Regions from separate parts of the Ochrobactrum sp. A-1 genome, predicted to be linked through region 1. Evidence: predicted binding sites of a transcription regulator. Region 1 holds the regulator's gene; the other holds the start of a gene.

Region 1 (5,021 bases):
ATCGCCGCAGCCAAGGCCGAGCGCACCGTCGCCGATCTCAAGGCGCGTGCACAGGATCAGGAAGCGCCGCGCGGTTTCCTCAGCGCGCTGGAGGCCAAACGCGCTGCTGGTGAATTTGCACTGATCGCCGAGATCAAGAAGGCAAGCCCTTCGAAAGGCCTCATCCGCCCTGATTTCGATCCGCCAGCACTTGCAAAAGCCTACGAGACCGGCGGTGCCGCTTGTCTTTCCGTACTGACTGACACGCCGTCCTTTCAGGGAGCACCGGAATTTCTGACAGCAGCGCGTAACGCTTGCAGTCTCCCAGCCCTGCGCAAAGACTTTCTGTTCGATACCTACCAAGTGCATGAAGCGCGTAGCTGGGGTGCGGACTGCATTCTGATCATTCTTGCTAGCGTCGATGACGATCTGGCAAAGGCGTTGGAAGAAACCGCGTTCGATCTTGGCATGGATGCACTCATCGAAGTTCACGACGAAACCGAGATGGAACGCGCACTGAAGCTTTCGTCGCGTCTGCTCGGCGTCAACAATCGCAATTTGCGTACGTTTGAGGTTGATCTCGCCGTGTCGGAACGCCTGTCGAGAATGGCACCTTCCGATCGTGTTCTGGTTGGTGAAAGCGGCATATTCACACACGAAGATTGCCTGCGTTTGGAAAAATCCGGAATCGGGACCTTCCTCATCGGCGAGAGCCTGATGCGCCGGGAAGATGTCACTGCGGCTACCCGTGAACTCCTGACCGGCAAGGCCTGACCGATGACGTCCAAGCTCACCCATATCGACCAGACTGGTGCTGCCAATATGGTGGATGTTGGGGCGAAGGATGAAACCGAACGCCAAGCCACAGCCGAAGGATCAGTCAGAATGAAGCCGGAAACGCTGGCGATCATTCTGGAAGGCAATGCCGCGAAGGGTGACGTCATTGGCGCTGCGCGTCTGGCAGGCATCATGGCGGCAAAAAAGACCGCCGACCTGATTCCCCTCTGCCATCCGCTTATGCTGACCAAAGTCGCTGTCGAAATCGAACCGGATCAGGCACTACCCGGTTTGCGCGTTCGCGCACTCGCCAAGCTCAAAGGACGCACTGGCGTGGAAATGGAAGCCCTCACTGCCGTTTCCGTAACGTGTCTTACCATCTATGACATGGCCAAAGCCGTCGACAAACATATGGAGATCGGCGGCATCCGCGTTACCGAAAAAAGCGGCGGCAAATCAGGTGACTGGACGGCATAATCGCTGAACCTTGTTCTGGATCAATTCTTCCAGACAGGTTTTATGCTCTAAACGGGTCCACAATTCAGTTCGAGAGGAAACACCATGTCCCTTCTCCCGGTCGATGAAGCACTGGCCCGCATCCTGAAATCTGCGGAACCGCACGGCAAAGAGCAAGTCACCTTGTCCGATGCGGGCGGGCGCGTGGTTGCAACACCTGTGCTGGCGCATTTTCTCCAGCCGCCTTTCGACGGGTCGGCAATGGATGGTTACGCCCTGATCGCACCGGACAACATCTCTTATCCAGTTGATTTCGACATCATCGGTGAATCGGCGGCGGGCAACCGCTTCGAGGGCAAATTGGGGATCGGACAGGCGGTTCGCATTTTCACCGGCGCGCCACTGCCCAAAGGCACAGACACAATTGTCATTCAGGAACACACCGAGCGTTTGGGTAACCGGCTCACTGTTCACGAAGGAATAGAGCCGGGACGGCATATACGCCGCGCGGGGCTCGACTTTTCGCCTGGTAATATCGTCATTTCGAGCGGACGTGAGTTGGATGCCGCTGCCCTGTCGCTCGCCGCTGCAAGCGGACACGCGAAAATCGACGTATTCCAAAAACCCAAGGTAGCAATCGTCGCGACCGGTGATGAGCTTGTCGCGCCGGGTGAAACACCCGGAAAAGACCAGATTGTTGCGTCAAACAGTGTCGGAATCGCTGAAATCATAAGGCGAGCGGGCGGCAGCCCTGAAGATAAGGGGATTATTCCGGACGATCCTGCCAAGATCGAACAGGCAATAGCAGACAGCCTGCAAAGTGGCATCGACATTCTGGTTACGATTGGCGGCGCGTCCGTCGGTGACCGGGATTTTGTGCATGGTGCGCTTCAGAAATTGGGGGTCAATCTCGATTTTTGGAAGATAGCCATGAGGCCGGGCAAACCCCTGATGTACGGACGCATCAGTGTGAACGGCAAAATTGTGCATGTCATAGGCTTGCCAGGCAATCCCGTTTCGAGTCTCGTCTGTAGCCTTGTCTTTCTCCGTCCGCTTGTCGCCAAGCTTGCCGGAACCAGCCTCGATGCCGATATCCGGACCGCAAAGCTGGGCGCTACCCTACCTGCGAATGACCACCGCCGCGATTATATCCGAGCTACAATCGAATCAACCCCGGATGGAACTCTGATAGCAAAGCCATTTCCAATCCAGGATTCGTCTATGCTTTCGGCTCTCGTCGGCTCGAAAGCACTTCTCATCAGGGATGAGAACGCCCCAGAAGCTGCGGTCGGCGACGATTGCCGTGTCCTCATGCTATAGATTTGACACAACGTTCGACCTCGATAATGCATGAAGAACAACATATAATCTATTGTAAATTATAAATTATTTTAACTTCACATTGCCCTGACTTGCAAATAAAGCTCTGCAAGCATGGCATTCCGTTCGCTCTCGGCTCAAGCGTTAATGATTTTAAAACCATTGCAGAACAAGACTGGAACATATAGTGTTCGTTCTGGTTTTGTTTTTCTCGATTCTTGGCCGGGAGGGTGTCGCGCATGTTAACCCGTAAACAGCACGAGCTTCTGCTGTTCATTCATGAACGTCTAAAAGAAACGGGCATTCCCCCGTCTTTCGATGAAATGAAGGAAGCGCTCGATCTGGCTTCAAAATCGGGTATCCATCGTCTGATCACCGCTCTGGAGGAACGTGGCTTCATCCGTCGTTTGCCGAACCGAGCACGTGCGCTTGAGGTCCTGCGCCTGCCGGATTCTATTGCTCCAGGGCTCAATGCACAAAAGAAGTTCGCTCCTAGCGTTATCGAAGGCAGCCTTGGCAAAGCGCCGTCGCCTCCACCGTTGCGCCCTGCCCCTGTGGCCACGAATGACGACACGTCCGCAACTGTTTCCGTGCCGGTCATGGGGCGAATTGCTGCTGGTGTGCCGATTTCAGCCATCCAGAATCAGACCCATTCCCTCAGCCTTCCACCAGAAATGATTGGTGCGGGTGAGCATTACGCTCTCGAGGTCAGAGGCGATTCAATGATCGATGCCGGAATTTTCGATGGAGACACAGTCATCATCAAGCGTGGCGAATCCGCAAATCCTGGTGAAATCGTCGTCGCTCTCGTCGATGACGAAGAAGCCACGTTGAAGCGCTTTCGTCGTAAGGGTGCATCCATCGCGCTCGAAGCAGCCAACCCTGCCTATGAGACACGAATCTTCGGCCCCGACCGAGTGCGCGTTCAAGGCAAGCTCGTTGGCCTGATCCGCCGCTATTAAGATGTTTCCGGCAAAAAGAGAAACGGCTTTGCGCTGGAAAATGCGTAAAGCAAAGAGATAGGACGTATCCAAAGTTCCCTTTTAGCCGGGAGCCTTCTGGGATCATTCGCAGCGATTTGCATCATCATTGGCGTCTGATGAACAGCTTGCTGCATTTTGGGCAGAACGGGATTTTGGTTTGTACTCGCGTTCCGCTAAACCGCGTGCCGGACGTGAATGGATGCGATGCAAATGCCAGGGACGGCTCGGTGTATCGACAGCAAATGTTATCCGGCTGTCCTGTTGCAGTTCAGATGTTGGCGACGCCGCCTCAGCTTTCGTTGTTTTGGGAGAAATTAAGGATAAGGCCTGATGAGTTCGGTTTTGTTCTTCTGTTTTTCCGAGTCTTATCTCCACAGATCCCTTTAGCGCCAGATCGCGTTTACTGATGCTCAGAGTTGTTGAGCGCCCGCACGAAGATTCCTTGCCAGGAACAGCGAGAATGACCACATCGCCGATGTTGCAGGCGGTCTCTTGCATTGCGATATCTGCTGTGTAGGCCAGTGTGTGGCCATCGCGCAAGTTGATCGTGCACAATCCATCTTCACATTCGAACCCGTCCGCATCGGTTCGTTTTCTGTTTTTACCCGATGGCGGTGCAATGAATTCTTCGACCAGATATGCTGTTTTCCAATTATCGACTGTAAATTGCGACGGACGGCTCCGATTGACTGCAAATCTCCCATCAGCCAGTCGGACTCCAACCAGTTTGGCATCTTCTGATATCACGATGTCGGGAAAAGGTTCCCTGACGAAAGCAGCGAACCCAAGAACGATGAAGGGCAGCGCCAACACCTTCAATCTCGTCGACAGAACAACAGCCAGAACAAGCGCAATGGTCCAGAAAACGAGAGTGAGTGCAGGCATGGCGCCGGGATTGCCATCGGGGGACCACGCCGCAACAAAAGAGGCAATGTGTCTGACAGCGAAGATACCCCAGCCCATTATCTGCAAAGGCACCCAGTCCAGTTGCAATGGCATCAACACAAGGCCGAAGACGGCAAACGGCATTACGAGAAGAGCTATTACGGGCTCAGCGAGGACATTTCCTACCAAGCCGAACGGCGCTGTGTTGTTGAAATGATAAGCTGCAAAAATCCCGCTCGCCAGTCCGGCAATGAGTGAAGTACCAGCCGCAGCTGTGATAGGCTTCAGGACTTTTCCAGCGAAGCCATAGGTGGCCTTCCCACGCTTTCCCGCTCCAACCTGCCCGATCGCGTTCCGCTCGCTCCACCAGGCAAAACCTGCAATCAACGCGGCCGTAGCCGAAAAAGACATTTGAAAACTCGGCCCCAATATTTCATGCGGCGAGATTGCAATCATAGCCATGGCCGCGATCGCCAGATTGCGCATACTGATAGCAGCACGGTCCACCAGCAATGCACCAAGCATGACCGCGATCATTACATAGCTTCGTTGTGCCGCCACATCCGCACCCGACATCGCAAGATAGAAAGTACAGCTTAGCAGGGAGAGAAATGCCGCATA
Region 2 (5,021 bases), 1.1 Mb from region 1:
CAGAAGCAGTTGCCGAAGAAGCGGCGCGGTGGCTTGCCGCAGCCGAACCGCCATGGTTTCTTTAGAGCGGTTCCTATTTTAACAGAATCGTCGGAACCGCTCTAACTATTTGTTTCATCGCATTTTCCTGTGCAAAACCGTTTCACACTTTTGCTGGAAATGCTCTATTCCCGGTCCATAACCAGAAATGACCATTTCCCCGAAAACCGAAAAAACCGCCAATGCCGGATTTCCCGGTGCCGTGACGCGACTGGCCCCGGCCAAGATCAATCTCGCGCTGCATGTGACGGGGCGTCGTGACGATGGCTACCATCTGCTCGATATGCTGGTCGTCTTTGCACGTTTTGGCGACATCGTTCGTGTTGAACTTGCTGAAAAGGACAGCTTTACCGTCAGCGGGCCTTTTGCAAAGGGCATACCGCTCGATGGCGGCAATCTGGTTCTCAAGGCTCGCGATACCTTGCGCGAGTATGCGCAAAGGGCAGTGCCGCCCGTCGCCATTCATCTGGAGAAGAACCTTCCGATTGCGTCGGGCATTGGCGGCGGATCGAGCGATGCCGCAGCAACGCTGCTCGCACTTGATGCGTTGTGGGGCCTTGATCTCGGTTCCGAACAGCTCGCCACGATGGGGCTTGCTCTTGGTGCCGACCTGCCCATGTGCCTGCATGGCGCATCAAAGGGTACACCATTGGCTGCACGCGGCATCGGTGAGGACTTGACTCCTATTGCCGGATTTCCGGCCTTGCCCATGCTGCTCGTCAATGACGGAACGGCCGTTGCAACGCCCGATGTTTTTCGCGCACTCGACAAACGCGATCATCCGGCGCTGAACCTTGCTTCCCATGCCGATATCGCACCCCTTTGCGCCTATCTGCAAACAACCCGCAACGATCTTCTCGCCCCGGCGTTGAAACTTGCCCCCCGGATCGCTGACAAGCTTGAGATGCTTCGCGCAAGCGGAGCGCTCTACGCACAGATGTCAGGTTCCGGTGCCACTTGCTATGCAGTCTTTGAAAACATGGCAGCCGCCGAACAGGCAGAGGCGCGTCTTTCAGCAGAAAGACCGGATTGGTTCGTAATCGCGACCCAAAGCGTCCCTTCTCGAAAATAGTTTCTGAACGGATACCCCTCCGAAAGCCCGCAAATCGCCCTATTGTTCACTCACATTGGACAATATATTGGGACAGACTGTTCGCGCTTTTTGAACAAAAGGCCTCATACAACAGTTTCGTGAAGACTGATATACAACACAACTTATTGATTATATTTATTTATTTCTGATAGATTATCTACATTCTAAAAAATTGGCTGCACGAATGTGTGATTAAGAAAACATTTTCGTGACTGGAACTTTTACCCACTGTCACCCATTTGAGGTGCATCGGAACGACGAACAAAACGCCGCTCCACTTTCCAAGGAGATAGGAAAATGAAAAAGATTGTTCTTGCTGCTGCCGCCCTCGCTCTTAGCGCCGGCGCTGCCTTTGCTGAAAACCCACGCGTTGGCGAACCTGCCGATCTTTATGCAAACGACCGCACCCCGGTTGCTTCCCAGAAGGTCGACTACACTGCTCCCGCTTCGATCAGCCAGTCCTCGTTCCAGGACGGTTCGGCTCATCGCTTCGGTGACGCATCGCCTTCGAGCTACCAGAACTAAGCTTTCTTTAAAGACTTAGAATACAGGGCGTCGTCAAAAGCCTCCCAGCCGATGACGCCCCGATGAATTTCCAAGCTGGATATTCCTCCCAATCATTCAGCTTCCCCCAGTTATCTCCCCGATGGATGGCATGGTGCCACCCGGGAGCCCCGGAAAGGCTTCTATGCCATCCGAAGGAGCGATCATAAGGATTAAAAAAATGAAGAAGTTTGCTCTTGCTGCCGTTGCCGTTGCTCTTAGCGCCGGTGCTGCTTTCGCCGAAAACCCACATGTCGGCGAACCTGCCGATCTTTATGCAAACGATCGTACGCCAGTTGCAACGCAGAGCCAGAAGCTTGATTATACTGCTCCTGCCTCGATCAAGGCTCCGGTCTATCAGGATGGTTCGGCTCACCGCTTCGGCGATGCTTCGCCTTCCTCTTATCAGAACTAATCCAGTCGGCATGTCTGACGAAAAAGGCGAAGCTTTCAGCTTCGCCTTTTTGTTTTGTTCAGTCGTCTTCGGGCGGCAAAATAAGATGCTTGAGACGAGTTGGTCGCAAGCGCTGTGGAAGCTGATCCAATGCCACGCCGTCGAGCAGCAGCGGCCTTAGAATGTCCAACCGAACCAGAAGCCCGGCATCCAGTGTCGCCTTGTGTCCGAAGATTTTACGCACGGCACCAAAGCCGCCGTCTTCCGGCAGTGAAAAGCGCGCGGCACTGCCATCATTCTCGATGTGGCGGCGGAGAATTTCCTCCCAGCCGTCCTGCGGTATAGCTCCAGGATTCAAAAGTAGGACCCACGGCGTGCGGATTTCATCCAGCGCTGTCTCAATATCCATTTCGGCGTAAAAGGAGCAGCCCGCGCCCAGCGCAACGAGAGCGGTTTCATCCGACGATCCTCTGTCGATAACCGTGACACGGCGCAGCAAACCCTCCACGACAGCCGGTACCAATGCCGAAAGCGTGTGGGCCAGCGCTCGTTCTGAATTCAGAGTTTCGATGACGACGGACAACATGCGCGCTTCATATATCAAGAACGCATGAACGGAAAGCTGTCACGCATATGTTCTTGATTTGTTCTTATTCTTGCGATAGGAATAGATTCATCAGAACAGAGTCGCATGGCAGCACGGCACACGCAACAGAACGGTTTTTAGAGCGCATCCCGAAAAGTGTGAAACGGTTTTCGGAAAAGATGCGCGTAAAAACAAATGATTAGAGCGCCGATCTGATTCAATCAGATCGAAACGCGCTCTAAGCTGTTCTCCGGTTTGTTTTCGTCGTGATTGCACAACGCCCGATGTTTCCATTCAGGGAGACGAAGATGGAAGTGATCCAGCAGGCAGATATCATCAAGCAGGCCGACAGGGCTGCCTTCGGTAGCGGACGCGCGGATCACGCCAATGCGATGATCGGCGAGGCTGGCCTGCGCATCGATCACGCTCGCAGGCGCGGGCGCGGCGCAGGCATCAATCCGACCGGACGCTTTGAGCCGACGACGCGGCATGATTTCGATGACGGCTGGACCACGCTTGAGGAACTGCCGCCGTTCAAGACAGACGTGCAGATCGAAAAGCCGCGCACGATCATCACACGCAATGATTCACCCGACATCAATTTCGATCGCTCGATCAATCCCTATCGCGGTTGCGAGCATGGCTGCATCTATTGCTTTGCCCGTCCGACCCATAGTTACATGGGACTTTCTGCCGGCCTCGATTTCGAATCCCGTCTGTTCGCGAAGCCGGATGCCGCGCGCCTTCTGGAGCGCGAACTGGCCAAGGCCAATTATCAGCCGAAAACCATCGCCATTGGCACCAACACTGATCCCTATCAGCCGGTCGAGAAGAAATGGCGCATCATGCGCGAAATTCTCGAAGTGCTGGAGGCCGCCAATCATCCGGTCGGCATCGTGACGAAGTCTGCCCTGGTCGTGCGCGACATTGATATTCTGAGCCGCATGGCCGAGAAAGGACTGGCCAAGGTTGCCTTGTCGGTCACGACGCTCGATGCTCACCTGTCCCGCACGATGGAACCGCGCGCTTCTACGCCGACACTGCGGCTTCAGGCCATCCGCAAGCTGGCCGATGCGGGCATCCCTGCTTCCGTCATGATGGGACCGGTCATTCCGGGGATCAACGATCACGAGATCGAGCGCATTCTGGATGCCGCCTATGCACAAGGCGCGCGCGAAGCGGGTTATGTTTTGCTGCGCCTGCCGCTCGAAGTAGCGCCTTTGTTCAAGGACTGGCTGCTGCGCAATTATCCGGATCGTTATCGTCATGTCATGTCGCTGGTGCGCTCCATGCGTGACGGCAAGGATTATGATGCTGAATGGGGCAAGCGCATGCGCGGCACAGGCCCCTATGCATGGCAGATCGGTCGCCGTTTCGAGATTACCGCACGCAAGCTCGGCTTCAATGCGCGACGGTTGCAGTTGCGCACCGACCTGTTCGAACCGGTCGAAAAGGGAGGCAAGCAGCTTTCGCTGTTTTAGGAAAGACGCGCAGCGAAAGGTAAGCCTAACCTTGGGCTGGGGCCGGTTTTCAAACTGCATACCCTATCAGTCGTCAATTCAATTTCCGTCTGACTTGTCCTTCAGACGGAGGGGCTGCCTGCTTTCACGCCACCGTCCTCGAGCAGGGCCCTTGCGGAGAATCGGAAGCAATGCGAGCATTGCCGCCAAATGAAACGCTCGGCTTCTGATTCTCCGCTCCTCTTTGATATCCCACTTGCGCCTGACTTTTCCGAAGAGAAAAGGCTGCTTTCGCGTGGACTGAAACACATCGTCGGCATCGATGAGGCCGGACGCGGACCTTTGGCCGGTCCGGTGGTTGCCGCTGCGGTTATTCTTGATATCGATGACCTTCCGGATGGTCTGGACGATTCCAAGCGTCTCACGGCTGCAAAGCGTGAAGCGCTTTACGAAACCATCCTGGCGAAGGCCGTCACCGTTTCGGTGGCAAGCCTCAGCGCGCGCAGTATCGATGCAAGCGATATCAGGAAGGCCGCGCTTGAAGCCATGCGTCGCGCTTCTGTTGGCCTGACCTTGCAGCCATGCCACGCGCTGATCGACGGACGTGATGTTCCGCCGAGGCTTCCCTGCCCAGGTTCGGCGCTGGTCAAGGGCGATCAGCGCTCCGTCTCCATCGCCGCCGCCTCCATCGTCGCCAAGGTAACACGCGACCGGATGATGATCCGTGCCGGTGCCGTTCATCCGCCCTACGGGTTGGAGATTCACGCAGGTTATGCAACCGTGAAGCATCGCACCGCCATCGAAACGGCTGGTCCCGTTCCCGGCATCCACCGCTACACTTTCGCGCCCATCAAAGGCCGCTATAGCGCTTAAACAGTGGCCAACTTGGCCGCGAAGCCGAAAAGC

The links. Region 1 encodes LexA, which represses DNA repair genes until DNA is damaged. Its sites were predicted from a motif close to TGTTCNNNNTGTGTTCNG; they were not measured.
Region 2: the regulator LexA is predicted to act here: its motif matches at 2,704-2,721, upstream of MKS82_RS07450 (glycosyl transferase).

What each region holds. Positions count from the first base shown of each region.
Region 1 covers NZ_JAKVQC010000003.1:109,338-114,358, reverse strand. The annotation lists gene trpC (indole-3-glycerol phosphate synthase TrpC) at 1-753, shown strand, start outside; gene moaC (cyclic pyranopterin monophosphate synthase MoaC) at 757-1,233, shown strand; gene MKS82_RS02105 (molybdopterin molybdotransferase MoeA) at 1,318-2,532, shown strand; gene lexA (transcriptional repressor LexA) at 2,772-3,494, shown strand; gene MKS82_RS02095 (ComEC/Rec2 family competence protein) at 3,597-5,021, opposite strand, start outside.
Region 2 covers NZ_JAKVQC010000003.1:1,163,896-1,168,916, forward strand. The annotation lists gene MKS82_RS07435 (4-(cytidine 5'-diphospho)-2-C-methyl-D-erythritol kinase) at 188-1,111, shown strand; gene MKS82_RS07440 (hypothetical protein) at 1,430-1,657, shown strand; gene MKS82_RS07445 (hypothetical protein) at 1,857-2,090, shown strand; gene MKS82_RS07450 (glycosyl transferase) at 2,149-2,655, opposite strand; gene MKS82_RS07455 (PA0069 family radical SAM protein) at 2,964-4,136, shown strand; gene MKS82_RS07460 (ribonuclease HII) at 4,326-4,988, shown strand; gene MKS82_RS07465 (LysE family translocator) at 4,985-5,021, opposite strand, start outside.